2 regions of the Streptomyces sp. NPDC045955 genome follow, and region 1 is predicted to be linked to the other one. Evidence: riboswitches for the same ligand, from Rfam matches in the RefSeq annotation. Region 1 holds a riboswitch; the other holds the start of a gene.
What was found. Region 1 has a riboswitch for glycine ahead of gcvT (glycine cleavage system aminomethyltransferase GcvT). Riboswitches for the same ligand answer to the same signal wherever they lie in the genome.
Positions count from the first base shown of each region.

Region 2: linked by a shared signal. The riboswitch ahead of gcvP (aminomethyl-transferring glycine dehydrogenase) and the one ahead of gcvT (glycine cleavage system aminomethyltransferase GcvT) in region 1 are both predicted to bind glycine.

Region 1 covers NZ_JBWKKY010000010.1:297,139-304,175, forward strand. The annotation lists gene AC07F0_RS22790 (ABC transporter permease) at 1-954, opposite strand, end outside; gene AC07F0_RS22795 (enhanced serine sensitivity protein SseB C-terminal domain-containing protein) at 1,295-2,095, opposite strand; gene AC07F0_RS22800 (enhanced serine sensitivity protein SseB) at 2,258-3,046, opposite strand; gene AC07F0_RS22805 (AAA family ATPase) at 3,114-3,782, opposite strand; glycine riboswitch at 3,965-4,064, shown strand; glycine riboswitch at 4,065-4,186, shown strand; gene gcvT (glycine cleavage system aminomethyltransferase GcvT) at 4,225-5,343, shown strand; gene gcvH (glycine cleavage system protein GcvH) at 5,442-5,819, shown strand; gene glyA (serine hydroxymethyltransferase) at 5,834-7,037, shown strand, end outside.
Region 2 covers NZ_JBWKKY010000024.1:7,423-14,459, forward strand. The annotation lists gene ftsR (transcriptional regulator FtsR) at 1-124, shown strand, start outside; gene AC07F0_RS33980 (bifunctional nuclease family protein) at 209-682, shown strand; gene AC07F0_RS33985 (MerR family transcriptional regulator) at 996-1,679, shown strand; gene AC07F0_RS33990 (DNA polymerase IV) at 1,813-3,219, shown strand; gene AC07F0_RS33995 (PRC-barrel domain-containing protein) at 3,236-3,610, opposite strand; glycine riboswitch at 3,724-3,819, shown strand; gene gcvP (aminomethyl-transferring glycine dehydrogenase) at 3,997-6,882, shown strand; gene AC07F0_RS34005 (TOBE domain-containing protein) at 6,934-7,037, opposite strand, start outside.

The sequences.
Region 1 (7,037 bases):
CAGGTTGAAGGCCAGGACGGTGATGAAGATCGCCAGTCCGGGCACGAACATGTACTGCGGATCAGCCGTGTAGAGATCCACAGCGTTGCTGAGCATGCCGCCCCAGGAGGCCTGAGGCGGAGCGATACCGACGCCGAGGAAGCTCAGCGCGGCCTCGAACAGGATGTTCGTCGGGATGATCAGCGTCGAGTAGACGAGGATCGGCGCGACGAGGTTCGGGAGCAGTTCCCGGAACAGGACGTACGGGCCGCGTGCCCCGAGGCTCGTGGCGGCCTCGATGAACTCCCGCTTGCGCAGGGTCATCGTCTGGGCGCGCACGATGCGGCCGATGTACGGCCAGCTGAAGAAGCCGATCACGAAGATCAGCACGCTGATGCGCAGGGACAGGCCCTCGAGGCCGAAGAAGCCGTCCTGCACCGAGGCCGAGATCGAGATGGCGAACAGCAGCAGAGGAAAGGCCAGGAACGTGTCCATGAGCCTGCTGATCACGCTGTCGATCCAGCCGCCGTAGTACCCGGCGATGACACCGAGCACGGTACCGATGCACACGGACAGCAGCGTGGCGCCGCCCGCGACCAGGAGGGAGACCCAGGAGCCGTCGATGATGCGGGCGAGCATGTCCCGGCCGTACTGGGGGTCCACGCCGAGCGGGTGGTCCCAACTCATTCCGCCCCAGCCGCCCTTGGGGGCGAGCAGCGCGGGGTCGATCAGGTCCTGGTTGAACTTGTTGGGATCGAGGTCGAAGATCCACTGGATCGGCTTGGAGAACACCGCCATCAGCGTGAGCAGGATGACGATGACGCCTCCCGCCATCGCCACCTTGTCCCGCTTGAAGCGCATCCAGGCGATCTGGGTGAGCGAGCGCCCTTCGATCTGGCTCTTCTTGACCCCGGAGAGCACGGCCTCGGGCTGTGCTCCGGCTTCCGCCCCGGTGGTCTCGATCGGTGCGGTCACGGTGCGATTGACCCCTCTCGGGCCGGCGATCGCCGAGCCCCTGGCTGCCGCTGTAGCGGTTTGTTTGTCTCGTACACAAGACCGACCCGGCCCGTGTCTTGCGGGGAGTCTTCAATGCTTTGGCGATCTGTTGCCAGACTTGACGGTGAAAGGATGCGTAAACGTGATGCTGTCTGCGGGGTTCCGTTATCCGGACAGTAGGTAGCGGGGGTCGGACGCGCCGAGATAGGGGCATTTTAGGACAGACCCGCCCCTTTCACCCCTATCTACGCGCGGAGAGCTGAGAGCCGGTCGTGTTCGAGGGTGAGGAAAGAAGGGCTGCCAAGGGCCCGCGGACGACTCAGTAGCGGCCCTGGACCGGGGGGTAGCCGTAGCCCGAGGCGGGGGCCTGGACAGGGGCGGTGGCGTGGGCCTCGCGGTCGTAGAAGGGGCGGGCGCTCGCGCGCAGCCACATGGCGACCGGGTCGTGTTCGTCGGACATGGCGACGGTCGAGACGGGCAGCCCGTCCGGTACTGCCCCGAGGGACTGCTGCATCATCGCGCGCACGGAATCCACGGCCGGCGGCGAGGTGTCGTACACATCCAGTCCGATGGCGAGGTACGGCGCGCCCAGCGCGGGCTGCACCCAGGCCCGGCGCAGCGAGCGGACGGCCGGGGTGCGGTGGGCGTTCTGCGCGAGCAGGGCGTAGAACTGCGGCAGCTCGATGGCCGGTTCGGACAGCCGCAGCGGGCCGGCGGGCTGGCGGTCCAGGCCCGTGGCGATCCGCCGCAGGTCGAGCCAGGGGATGCCGACGCCGCCGCCCGGCGCGTGCGGGTTGAGCCAGAGGCCGTAGTGGTCGGGGTAGAGGGCGCGGGCGACGTCGACTCCGTCGACCACCTCATAACTGCGGTTCCAGCCGCTCGCCGAGAGCTCCTGGGCGGAGGTCACACAGGGGGCGTAGCCGTAGCCGTCGACCTCCATGTTCCCGTACTGGGCGTCCGGGGAGCCCGCCTGGCCGTGCCAGAGGAGCATCCAGATCTGGCCGGAGTGCGGGGTCGCGAGCGCGCGCAGGAGTGCCTCATAGGCGTCGTAACGCCCGGGCGTGACCTGGCGCAGCATGTGCTCGACCTGTCCGGCCGCGGCCGTGCCGCTCGCGCTCACCTTTACCGCCCCTTCGTACAACGCCTCGACCGTGACCTAGCTTAAGCCCGTCCGGGGCTCGGGGATTGGTGCCGGTTTGCGGGCGCGGGTCGTGTGTGGCTCGTCGCTCCCACGCGGCGGAGCCGCATTATGTCACTGCCCCGCGCCCCTTGGTCGGCTGTCCTACCGCTGGTAGAAGGGCCGGATCCTGTCCCTCATCCAGGTGCCCACCGGGTCCTCCGCCACGTCCAGGAGGACCAGGTTGACCTGCCACGGGGCCGGGCACCGGGTCACGGCTCGGGACAGGGCCTCCAGCGGGAGGGCCCGCAGGTCGCCTTCCCACTGGGAGAGCTCGACGCCCACGAACATCACCGGGTCGGCGGTCTCGATCGCGGCGAGGCAGCGGCGGGCGGTGAGGACGACGCCGATGGCCTCGAACTCGGCGGAGGCGGCGGCGAGGAAGTCCACAGGGTCGTCCTGCCAGTCGGGCTCGAAGAGGCGGACCCGGCCGCCGCTCGCGGGGCCGTCCAACGGGGTCCGGCCGGCCCGGCAGAGCTCGGCCACCGCAGGCGGCGGGAGCGGTATGCCGACGACACCGCCCGGGTTGACGGCTATCCCGGCGTGCGGGGGCAGGCCGCGGGCGAACTCCACGGCGGGGGCGATCGTGTACGACATGTGGGAGCCGACGACCTGGCGGAACTGCTCCTCGGAGCTGAACACCGGGACGTACGCCTGGCCCTCGATCTCGATGCCGGGCAGATCGAGGGGACCGCTCTGCGGGCCGCCGCCGCTGGGCAGGGGGACCCAGACGAAACTCCGGCCGAGCACCTCGACGATCCGCCCGCCGGCCGACGGTCCGGCCCCGAGGGAGGCCGAGAGCACCTCCTCCAGTTCGTTGCCGGGCCATCCGCCGTGCGGGTGAGTCTGCGTGTGCGCCGGGAAGTCCGCGGAGAAGTCCGCCGGGAAGTCCATCTGCCTACCGCCTGCCTGGAACCACTGCTGTGACGCAAAAGGCTAGCGGCTCCCCGGCCGCCGGTGGTCAGCCCGTGAAGCCGATCCGGCGCAGGGTGCCCGCCGCGTCCCGGTCGAGGAGGATCGCCGAGCCGCAGCCCGCGGGCAGTTCGCCCCGCTCCACGGAGCGCAGCAGACGGTTGGCCGCCGCACGGTGGCGCAGGAACGCGTACCGCGAGACACCGCGGCCCCGGTCGCGCTGACCGGCCAGGGCCTCCTCGGGGGTGACGTCGAGCATGAGCAGATGCAGGGTGCCGCCCCGGCGGCGGGCCTCGCGGGCCAGCCAGCGGCGGACCCAGGCCTGGGTGCCGCAGTCGTGCACGACGACGCCCTCGCCGGTGCGCAGGGCGCGTCGCAGCCCGGCGTAGTGGGCGAGGCGGACGAGCGGACGGTAGACCCCGTACGGCAGGAAGCGCGGCATGCGGCCGTCCCAGCGGTCGCGGGCGTCCTGGGAGTCGATGCGCCGGCCCGGCACGGTGCGCCGCATCAGCGTGGACTTGCCGCTGCCGGGCAGGCCCGTGACCACGACGAGGTCGCGGGGGCCGAAGAGCAGCGCGTGCGGGCCACGGCCTTCGCGCTCGCGCAGATCGCGGACGACCGGCACCGGCAGCGGGCCGCAGACCGCCCGTGCCGGAGCGGCCGGCTGCTCGGGCAGCGCGACGCCCGATGTCGTGGCGTACGCGGTGGTCCTGTTCACCGTGATCGTCCTCCCCTGGGGCCAGGTACTTCAGTCCCATCCCCGCCGAGTGTAAAGAGAAGGTAATGCCCGATGTCTCTGGTTTTAGTCCTCTTCCCGCAACAGCCCTGCTACAGGGTGGTGCCCTGCCACCCCGCGACGATGCGTGCAATGATGTGCGCGCCAACTGCATACCGGCCGTTTGAATCCGCGCGGGAGAGTTCCCAGCACCGCTGACGCTGGGGCGCCGAAGGAGCAAGTCCCTCCCTTGAATCTCTCAGGCCCCGTTACCGCGCGGGCGAGGCACATCTGAAAAGCGGGCCATCCCTGTCGCCGAGGCGGCGGGCTTGGCTCCACCCAAGGTGCAAGCCGTGTCCCCCGTGGTCATGGCGAACCTCTCAGGTTCCGATGACAGATGGGGAGGAACGACCTCGCCCGTCATGCCCTTGGAGACGACCGACCGATGAGCAGTACGCCACTGCGCCACACCGCGCTCGATGCCCTGCATCGTTCGCTCGGCGCGACGATGACCGACTTCGCCGGCTGGGACATGCCCCTGCGCTACGGCTCCGAGCGCGACGAGCACACCGCCGTGCGCACGAAGGCCGGGCTCTTCGACCTCTCCCACATGGGGGAGATCACCGTCACCGGCCCGCAGGCCGCCGCCCTCCTCGACTACGCCCTGGTGGGCAACATCGGCGGCGTCAAGCCCGGCCGCGCCCGCTACACCATGATCTGCCGGACCGACGGCGGCATCCTCGACGACCTGATCGTCTACCGGCTGGGCGAGACCGAGTACATGGTCGTCGCCAACGCCTCCAACGCCCAGGTGGTGCTGGACGCGCTGACCGAGCGCGCCGCCGGTTTCGACGCCGAGGTGCGCGACGACCGGGACGCCTACGCGCTGATCGCCGTCCAGGGCCCGCAGTCCCCCGGGATCCTGAAGTCCCTCACCGACGCCGACCTCGACGGGCTGAAGTACTACGCCGGCCTGCCCGGCACGGTCGCCGGGGTCCCGGCCCTGATCGCCCGGACCGGCTACACGGGCGAGGACGGCTTCGAGCTGTTCGTGAAGCCGGAGCACGCGGTCGAGCTGTGGCAGGCCCTGACCAAGGCCGGCGAGGGCGCCGGGCTGGTCCCGTGCGGGCTGTCCTGCCGCGACACGCTGCGCCTGGAGGCGGGCATGCCGCTGTACGGGCACGAGCTGAGCACCTCGCTGACGCCCTTCGACGCCGGGCTCGGCCGGGTGGTGAAGTTCGAGAAGGAGGGCGACTTCGTGGGGCGCGAGGCCCTGCGGGAGGCCGCCGCCCGCGCCGAGCAGAACCCGCCGCGCGTCCTGGTCGGGCTCGTCGCCGAGGGCCGCCGGGTCCCGCGCGCCGGGTACGCGGTCGTCGCCGGCGGCGAGGTGATCGGCGAGGTCACCTCCGGCGCTCCCTCCCCCACGCTCGGCAAGCCGATCGCGATGGCGTACGTGGACCCCGCGCACGCCGCGCCCGGCACGACCGGCGTGGGCGTGGACATCCGGGGCAGTCACGAGCCGTACGAGGTCGTGGCGCTGCCGTTCTACAAGCGCCAGAAGTAGACACTGGCCGTCGGGCCGCACCAGCGGTCCCGGCACATCACGGCGCTCACCAGCAGTCCCTTCATCAGCACTCCCGCGCGTACAGGAGAATCCAGGCCATGAGCAACCCCCAGCAGCTGCGTTACAGCAAGGAGCACGAGTGGCTGTCGGCCGCCGAGGACGGCGTCTCGACGGTCGGCATCACGGAGCACGCGGCCAACGCGCTCGGCGACGTGGTCTTCGTCCAGCTCCCCGAGGTCGGCGACACGGTGTCCGCGGGCGAGACCTGCGGCGAACTGGAGTCGACCAAGTCGGTGTCCGACCTCTACTCCCCCGTCTCCGGTGAGGTCACCGAGGTCAACGAGGACGTCGTGAACGACCCGTCGCTGGTGAACTCGGCCCCCTTCGAGGGCGGCTGGCTGTTCAAGGTGCGGGTCGCCGAGGAGCCGGGTGACCTGCTCTCCGCCGACGAGTACACCGCGTTCTCCGCCGGCTGAGGAGTCGTAGCCGTATGTCCGTCCTGAACACACCCCTGCACGAGCTCGACCCGGCCGTGGCCGCCGCGGTCGACGCCGAGCTGCACCGGCAGCAGTCCACGCTCGAGATGATCGCCTCGGAGAACTTCGCCCCGGTCGCGGTCATGGAGGCGCAGGGCTCGGTCCTCACCAACAAGTACGCCGAGGGCTACCCGGGCCGCCGCTACTACGGCGGCTGCGAGCACGTCGACGTGGTCGAGCAGATCGCGATCGACCGGGTCAAGGAGCTGTTCGGCGCCGAGCACGCCAACGTGCAGCCGCACTCGGGCGCCCAGGCCAACGCCGCCGCGATGTTCGCGCTGCTCAAGCCGGGCGACACCATCATGGGTCTGAACCTCGCGCACGGCGGGCACCTGACCCACGGCATGAAGATCAACTTCTCCGGCAAGCTCTACGACGTCGTCGCCTACCACGTGGGCGACGACGGCCGGGTCGACATGGCCGAGGTCGAGCGGCTGGCCAAGGAGTCGAAGCCGAAGCTGATCGTCGCGGGCTGGTCGGCCTACCCACGGCAGCTGGACTTCGCCGCGTTCCGCCGGATCGCGGACGAGGTCGGCGCGTACCTGATGGTCGACATGGCGCACTTCGCCGGGCTCGTCGCGGCGGGGCTGCACCCGAACCCCGTGCCGCACGCGCACGTGGTGACCACGACCACCCACAAGACGCTGGGCGGCCCGCGCGGCGGTGTGATCCTCTCCACGGCCGAACTGGCCAAGAAGATCAACTCCGCTGTCTTCCCCGGTCAGCAGGGCGGTCCGCTGGAGCATGTGATCGCGGCCAAGGCGGTCGCCTTCAAGGTCGCGGCCTCGGAGGACTTCAAGGAGCGCCAGCGCCGTACGCTGGAGGGGGCCCGCATCCTGGCCGAGCGTCTGGTGAAGGACGACGTCCGGGCCGTGGGCGTGGACGTCCTGTCCGGCGGCACGGACGTGCACCTGGTCCTGGTCGACCTGCGCCACTCGGAGCTGGACGGCCGGCAGGCCGAGGACCGCCTCCACGAGGTGGGCATCACGGTCAACCGCAACGCCATCCCGGACGACCCGCGCCCGCCGATGGTGACGTCCGGTCTGCGGATCGGCACGCCGGCCCTGGCCACCCGCGGGTTCCAGGCCGAGGACTTCGCGGAGGTCGCGGACGTCATCGCCGAGGCGCTGAAGCCGTCGTACGACGTGGAGGCTCTCA
Region 2 (7,037 bases), on a different contig from region 1:
GAAGCGGCACCGGAACCCGCAGACCAGGGCTCATGCGGAGGCCCGTGCCAAGGAGCTGGCGGGGCTCACGGTGAGGCTGCACGCCGCGTTGGTGCAGACGGCGCTGGGTGTGCGGCTGCCCTGAGACGGCCGGTCGTGGGCGACCGGAACAGGCGCCCGTTCCCGGCCCGACTACCCAAACATCCCGAGCACGGCCTAGGGTTGCTGTGTGAACGAGCTCGATGTCGTAGGTGTCCGGGTGGAAATGCCCTCCAACCAACCGATCGTGCTGCTGCGTGAAGTGGGAGGCGACCGTTACCTCCCCATCTGGATCGGACCGGGTGAGGCGACGGCGATCGCCTTCGCCCAGCAGGGCATGGCTCCTGCGCGGCCGCTGACCCACGATCTGTTCAAGGACGTGCTGGAGGCCGTCGGTCAGGAGCTCACGGAAGTGCGCATCACGGACCTGCGTGAGGGCGTCTTCTACGCGGAGCTGGTCTTCGCCAGCGGCGTCGAGGTGAGCGCCCGCCCGTCCGACGCCATAGCGTTGGCCCTGCGCACCGGAACGCCGATCTACGGCAGTGACACGGTGCTCGACGACGCCGGTATCGCGATCCCGGACGAGCAGGAGGACGAGGTGGAGAAGTTCCGCGAGTTCCTCGACCAGATCTCCCCGGAGGACTTCGGCAGCAGCAGCCAGTGAGCTCCGGATCCGGTGAGAGCCGGATGGCGGGGAATGCCAGAGGCCAGTGAGGCGTGTGGGCGGCCCGGCGGACGATGTGGTCCGCGGCAGGGTCGCCCGCCGTGTGTGTGACGGGTGAAATGCCCGCATGTGACGGAGGCGAGAGAGCGTCACGCGGCCCGCATCGGGGGCATTCGGCTAGCCTTTCCCCGCGGTGGGGCACGGGAAACCACTCTTAGGGTGATTATCACTCGGCGTGGCGAGTGTGGCGATCGTTGACGCACCCCCGGTGACTGCCTACCGTCGAGAGGGCAGGTCAAGGACGGAGGTCGGCGTGAGAAGCAGCGGCGACGGTACGGCTGGGGGTGGCCCCGAGCGCAGTCTCAGGGCGAGCGGTCCGTACCCTCCCCCGGGCTCACGGCTCCGCCCGAGCGGGGGGTGTCCCCAGCCCGGAGGGATGGCTGATCACGTTCCGCAGCGACCGACGGCTGTGCCGAGCAGCGGAGGGACGACGTCCATGGCGTCCGAGCAGATCGGCTATCGCGGCCCCACGGCCTGCGCGGCCGCCGGTATCACCTACCGGCAGCTGGACTACTGGGCCCGCACCGGCCTCGTCGAGCCGAGTGTGCGCCCCGCCTACGGGTCGGGGACGCAGCGGCTGTACAGCTTCCGGGACGTCGTCGTCCTGAAGATCGTCAAGCGGTTCCTCGACACCGGGGTCTCGCTCCAGAACATCCGCACGGCCGTCCAGCACCTCAGAGAACGCGGTTTCCGCGATCTGGAGCGGATGACGCTGATGAGTGACGGGGCGACGGTCTACGAGTGCACCTCGCCGGACGAGGTCCACGCGCTGCTCCAGGGAGGCCAGGGCGTCTTCGGGATCGCCGTGGGCGTGGTGTGGCGGGATGTCGAGAGCGCGCTGTCCCAGCTGCACGGGGAGCGGATCGACACCGGCGAGACCCTGGTCGGGCCCAACCCGGCGGACGAGCTGGCGCGGCGGCGGAACCGGGCCGTCTGAACCGTCCGGCAGTGCGGTGCCCCCCTGGCCGTTGCAGGCGGGACGTTTCCGCGCCGGGCTGCAAGCGGTTCCTCCCGGGGGTGTCAGGGCGGTTGCGGGGGCGTTGTCAGTGGCGTAGGGCAGCATCGGAGATGTGAGAACCGCGCCCACGATCCTGCACCTCGACATGGATGCCTTCTTCGCCTCGGTGGAGCAGGCGTCCAAGCCGAGCCTGCGCGGGAAGGCCGTCGTCGTGGGTGGGCTCGGGCCCCGGGGCGTGGTGGCCACGGCGTCGTACGAGGCGAGGGCCTTCGGTGTGCATTCGGCGATGCCGATGGGGCAGGCCCGGCGGCTGGCGCCCAACGCCGCCTATCTCGTGCCGCGCTTCGGGTTCTACAAGGCGATCAGCGAGCGGGTGATGGAGTTGCTGCGGGCGCTGTCACCGCTGGTGGAGCCGCTGAGCCTGGACGAGGCGTTCGTGGACCTGGAAGCCGGGGGAGCGGCCTGGGACGAGCAGTCCGCGCGGCTGGTCGGGGGGCAGCTGCGCGCGGACATACGGGCCGCCACCGGACTCACGGGATCGGTGGGGCTCGCCGCCTCCAAGATGCTCGCGAAGATTGCCTCGGAGCAGGCCAAGCCGGACGGGCTGGTGGTGATCGAGCCGGGCACCGAGCGGGCGATGCTCGGGCCGATGTCGGTGCGGACGCTGCCGGGGGTCGGGCCGGCGACGGGCGACCATCTGCGGCGGGCCGGGATCACCACGATCGAGGAGATCGTCGAGGCGGGCGAGGACGAGATGGTCCGGCTGCTGGGAAAGTCGCACGGGCACGGCCTGTACGCCATGGCGCTCGCGCGGGACGACCGGCCCGTGGTGGCGGAGCGGGAGACGAAGTCGGTGTCGGTCGAGGACACGTACGACGTGGACATCCACGACCGGGTGCGGGTCGGTCTCGAGGTGCAGCGACTGGCCGACCGGTGCGTGCGGCGGCTGCGTGGGGCCGGGCTGTCCGGGCGGACGATCGTGCTGAAGGTGCGGCGGTACGACTTCTCGACGCTCACCCGGTCCGAGACGCTGCGCGGGCCGACGGACGATCCCGGGGTGATCCGCGAGGCGGCGGCCCGGCTGCTCGACTCGGTCGACACGACGGGCGGTGTGCGGCTGCTCGGGGTGGGCGTCAGCGGGCTCGCCGACTACACACAGGAGGATCTCTTCGCGCAGGCGGCGGGGGAGCGGCCGGGGGCGGAGGCGCCCCTCGAGGAGGACGCCAAGGTGCCGGCCGAGGAGCAGCCGGCGCTCGCCGAGCGGCGGTGGCCCGCCGGGCACGACGTACGGCACGCCCTGTTCGGGCACGGATGGGTGCAGGGCAGCGGTCTGGGGCGGGTCACTGTGCGGTTCGAGACGCCCGGCTCTCAGCCCGGGCGGGTGCGGACGTTCCGGGTCGACGATCCGGACCTGGAGCCCGCGGATCCGTTGCCGCTGGTGTTAGCGACTCCCGGGGAGAGCGGCGGTGGGCCAGTGGGCGGGGCCGGGACCGTGGGGGTGCGGTCAGCTGTCCCCTAGACGGCCGGCCGGGGCTTCAGGCCGTCTCGTCCCTGCCCGCCAGCTTGCCGAAGTCGTGGTCGGGCAGCGGGGGAGGCGCGGCGACGTGGAGGCCGTAGTGGTGATAGAGCTGGAGTTCCTGTTCGGGGGAGAGATGGCGGCCCACGCCGAAGTCGGGGGCGTCCTTGATCAGGGCGCGGTCGAAGGGCACGTGGAGGGCGCCGTCGATCAGTTCACTGGGTTCGAGGGGGACGAAAGCGTCCCTGCTGAACAGGCCGGTCCGTATGGCCGCCCACTCCGGCTCGCCGGTGGCGTCGTCGAGGTAGACCTCGTCGATCGTGCCGATCCTGGTTCCCTTGCGGTCGAACGCCTTGCGGCCGATCAGATTGCGCGGATCGATATCGGTTCGCACGGGCCCTCCACATGGTCGCAACTCATCCGTAGGCACTACAAAACGGCACAATCGGAGAGGTGGCCACTCGAAGGTTCGTGCGTGGACCGCGCTGGTACGCTGGCAGCGGCTGCTGACCCCGTGCGGGAGAGTCCTCCAGACACCATCGGAGGCGCCGAAGGAGCAAATCCTCCCCGGAATCTCTCAGGCACACGTACCGCACGGACGAGGTCACTCTGGAAAGCAGGGCGGGTGTCGACGGCTTCCGCTCTCACCGACGGTGAAAACCGGAGGCCTTCGGGCGATCCGGTGAAGCTCTCAGGTTGAGATGACAGAGGGGGAGGCCGTTCGGGTACCCGTGCCGTGGTGCCCCCCGAAGGTCGTGTCAGACCAGGAGGCCTCCGCAAATGACCGCCCATCGCATCCCGCTCTCCGAACTCGAAGAGGCAGTTCCGTTCGAGCAGCGTCACATCGGCCCCGACCACGAGGCCCGCGCCAAGATGCTCGCGCAGGTCGGCTACGGCTCGCTGGACGAGCTCACGGCCGCCGCGGTCCCGGCCGTGATCAGGAGCGCCGAGGCGCTGGACCTGCCGGGCGCCCGCAGCGAGGCCGAGGTGATCGCCGAGCTGCGCTCCCTCGCCGACCGCAACCAGGTCCTCGGCTCCATGATCGGACTCGGGTACTACGGCACGTTCACGCCGCCGGTCATCATGCGCAACGTCATGGAGAACCCGGCCTGGTACACGGCCTATACGCCGTACCAGCCGGAGATCTCGCAGGGGCGGCTCGAGGCGCTGCTCAACTTCCAGACCATGGTCGCCGACCTCACCGGACTGCCCACCTCCGGTGCCTCGCTGCTGGACGAGGGCACCGCGGCCGCCGAGGCCATGGCGCTGTCGCGGCGTCTCGGCAAGAACAAGAAGGGTCTCTTCCTGGTCGACGCGGACGCGCTGCCGCAGACCGTCGCCGTGATCCGGACCCGGGCCGAGCCGACCGGCGTCGAGGTCGTCGTCGCCGACCTCGGGGAGGGCATCCCCGCCGAGATCGCCGAGCGCGAGATCAACGGCGTGCTGATCCAGTACCCGGGCGCCTCCGGAGCCGTACGCGACATCAAGCCGGTCATCGACCAGGCCCACGAACTCGGGGCGCTCGTCACCGTCGCCGCCGATCTGCTGGCGCTGACGCTGCTGAAGTCGCCCGGTGAACTCGGCGCGGACATCGCCGTCGGGACGACGCAGCGCTTCGGTGTGCCGATGGGCTTCGGCGGTCCGCACGCCGGTTACATGGCGGTCAAGGACAAGATGGCGCGCAGCCTGCCCGGACGGCTCGTCGGCGTGTCCGTGGACGCCGACGGGAACAAGGCCTACCGGCTGGCACTCCAGACCCGTGAGCAGCACATCCGCCGCGAGAAGGCCACCAGCAACATCTGCACCGCACAGGTCCTGCTCGCCGTCATGGCCGGCATGTACGCCGTCTACCACGGGCCGGAGGGCCTCAAGGGCATCGCGCGGCGCACCCACCGGTACGCCACGGTTCTCGCCGCCGGGCTCGCGAACGGCGGGGTCGAGGTCGTGCACGGCTCCTACTTCGACACCGTGACCGTACGCGTCGCCGGCCGGGCCGCCGAGGTCGTGGCCGCCGCGCGGGAGAACGGCGTCAACCTCCGTCTCGTCGACGCCGACCACGTCTCGATCGCCTGCGACGAGACCACGACCCGGGCCCAGCTGCGTGCCGTGTGGGCCGCCTTCGGGGTCGAGGGGGTCATCGAGGCGCTGGACGCGACCACGGAAGAGGGGCTTCCGGACGCTCTGCTGCGGACCGACGAGTACCTGACGCACCCCGTCTTCCACCAGCACCGCTCCGAGACGGCCATGCTGCGCTACCTGCGCCGGCTGGCCGACCGCGACTACGCGCTGGACCGGGGCATGATCCCGCTGGGCTCCTGCACCATGAAGCTCAACGCGACCACGGAGATGGAGCCGGTCACCTGGCCCGAGTTCGGGCAACTGCACCCCTTCGCGCCCGTCGAGCAGGCCGGGGGTTACCTCACGCTCATCCGTGAGCTGGAGGACCGTCTGGCGGAGGTCACCGGGTACGACAAGGTGTCCCTCCAGCCCAACGCCGGGTCGCAGGGAGAGCTGGCCGGTCTGCTCGCCGTACGCGGGTACCACCGGGCCAACGGGGACGAGCAGCGCACGGTGTGCCTGATCCCGTCGTCCGCGCACGGGACCAACGCCGCGAGCGCGGTGATGGCGGGCATGAAGGTCGTCGTCGTGAAGACCGCCGACGACGGCGAGATCGACGTCGAGGACCTGCGGGCCAAGATCGAGCAGTACCGCGACGAGCTGTCGGTGCTGATGATCACGTACCCGTCCACGCACGGTGTGTTCGAGGAGCACGTCTCCGAGATCTGCGCCCAGGTGCACGAGGCGGGCGGCCAGGTCTACGTCGACGGCGCCAACCTCAACGCGCTCGTGGGACTCGCCAAGCCGGGGCACTTCGGCGGTGACGTCTCGCACCTGAACCTGCACAAGACCTTCTGCATCCCGCACGGCGGCGGCGGCCCGGGCGTCGGTCCGGTGGCGGTGCGTGAGCACCTCGCGCCGTACCTGCCGAACCACCCGCTCCAGCCCGAGGCGGGCCCGGAGACGGGTGTCGGTCCCATCTCCGCGGCGCCGTGGGGTTCCGCCGGCATCCTGCCGATCTCCTGGGCGTACGTCCGGCTCATGGGCGGCGAGGGGCTGAAGCGGGCCACGCAGGTGGCCGTGCTCAGCGCCAACTACATCGCCAAGCGCCTGGAGCCGCACTACCCGGTGCTCTACACCGGCCCCGGCGGGCTCGTCGCGCACGAGTGCATCATCGACCTGCGGCCGCTGACCAAGGCGTCCGGGGTGAGTGTCGACGACGTCGCCAAGCGGCTGATCGACTACGGCTTCCACGCGCCGACGATGTCGTTCCCGGTGGCCGGGACGCTGATGATCGAGCCGACCGAGTCGGAGGACCTGGCCGAGCTGGACCGGTTCTGTGAGGCGATGGTCGCCATCCGCGCGGAGATCGAGAAGGTCGGCTCCGGCGAGTGGCCCGCGGACGACAACCCGCTCCGGGGCGCCCCGCACACGGCCGGGACGCTCGCCGGGGCGTGGGAGCACGCCTACAGCCGTGAGGATGCCGTCTTCCCGGCCGGGGTCTCGGTCGCCGACAAGTACTGGCCGCCGGTGCGCCGCATCGACCAGGCCTTCGGCGACCGGAACCTGGTCTGCTCCTGCCCGCCGCTGGACGCGTACGAGGACTGACCGACCCGGCAGGTCGTGTCGGAGGGGCTCCGCGGTGCGGGGCCCCTCCCGTCATTCGGCGGCCAGGGACACCTCGGTCGACTTGATCAGGGCAACGACGGGGGTTCCGGCCGACAGGGCGAGGTCGTCCGCGGCGTCCCTGGTGATCGCGGCGG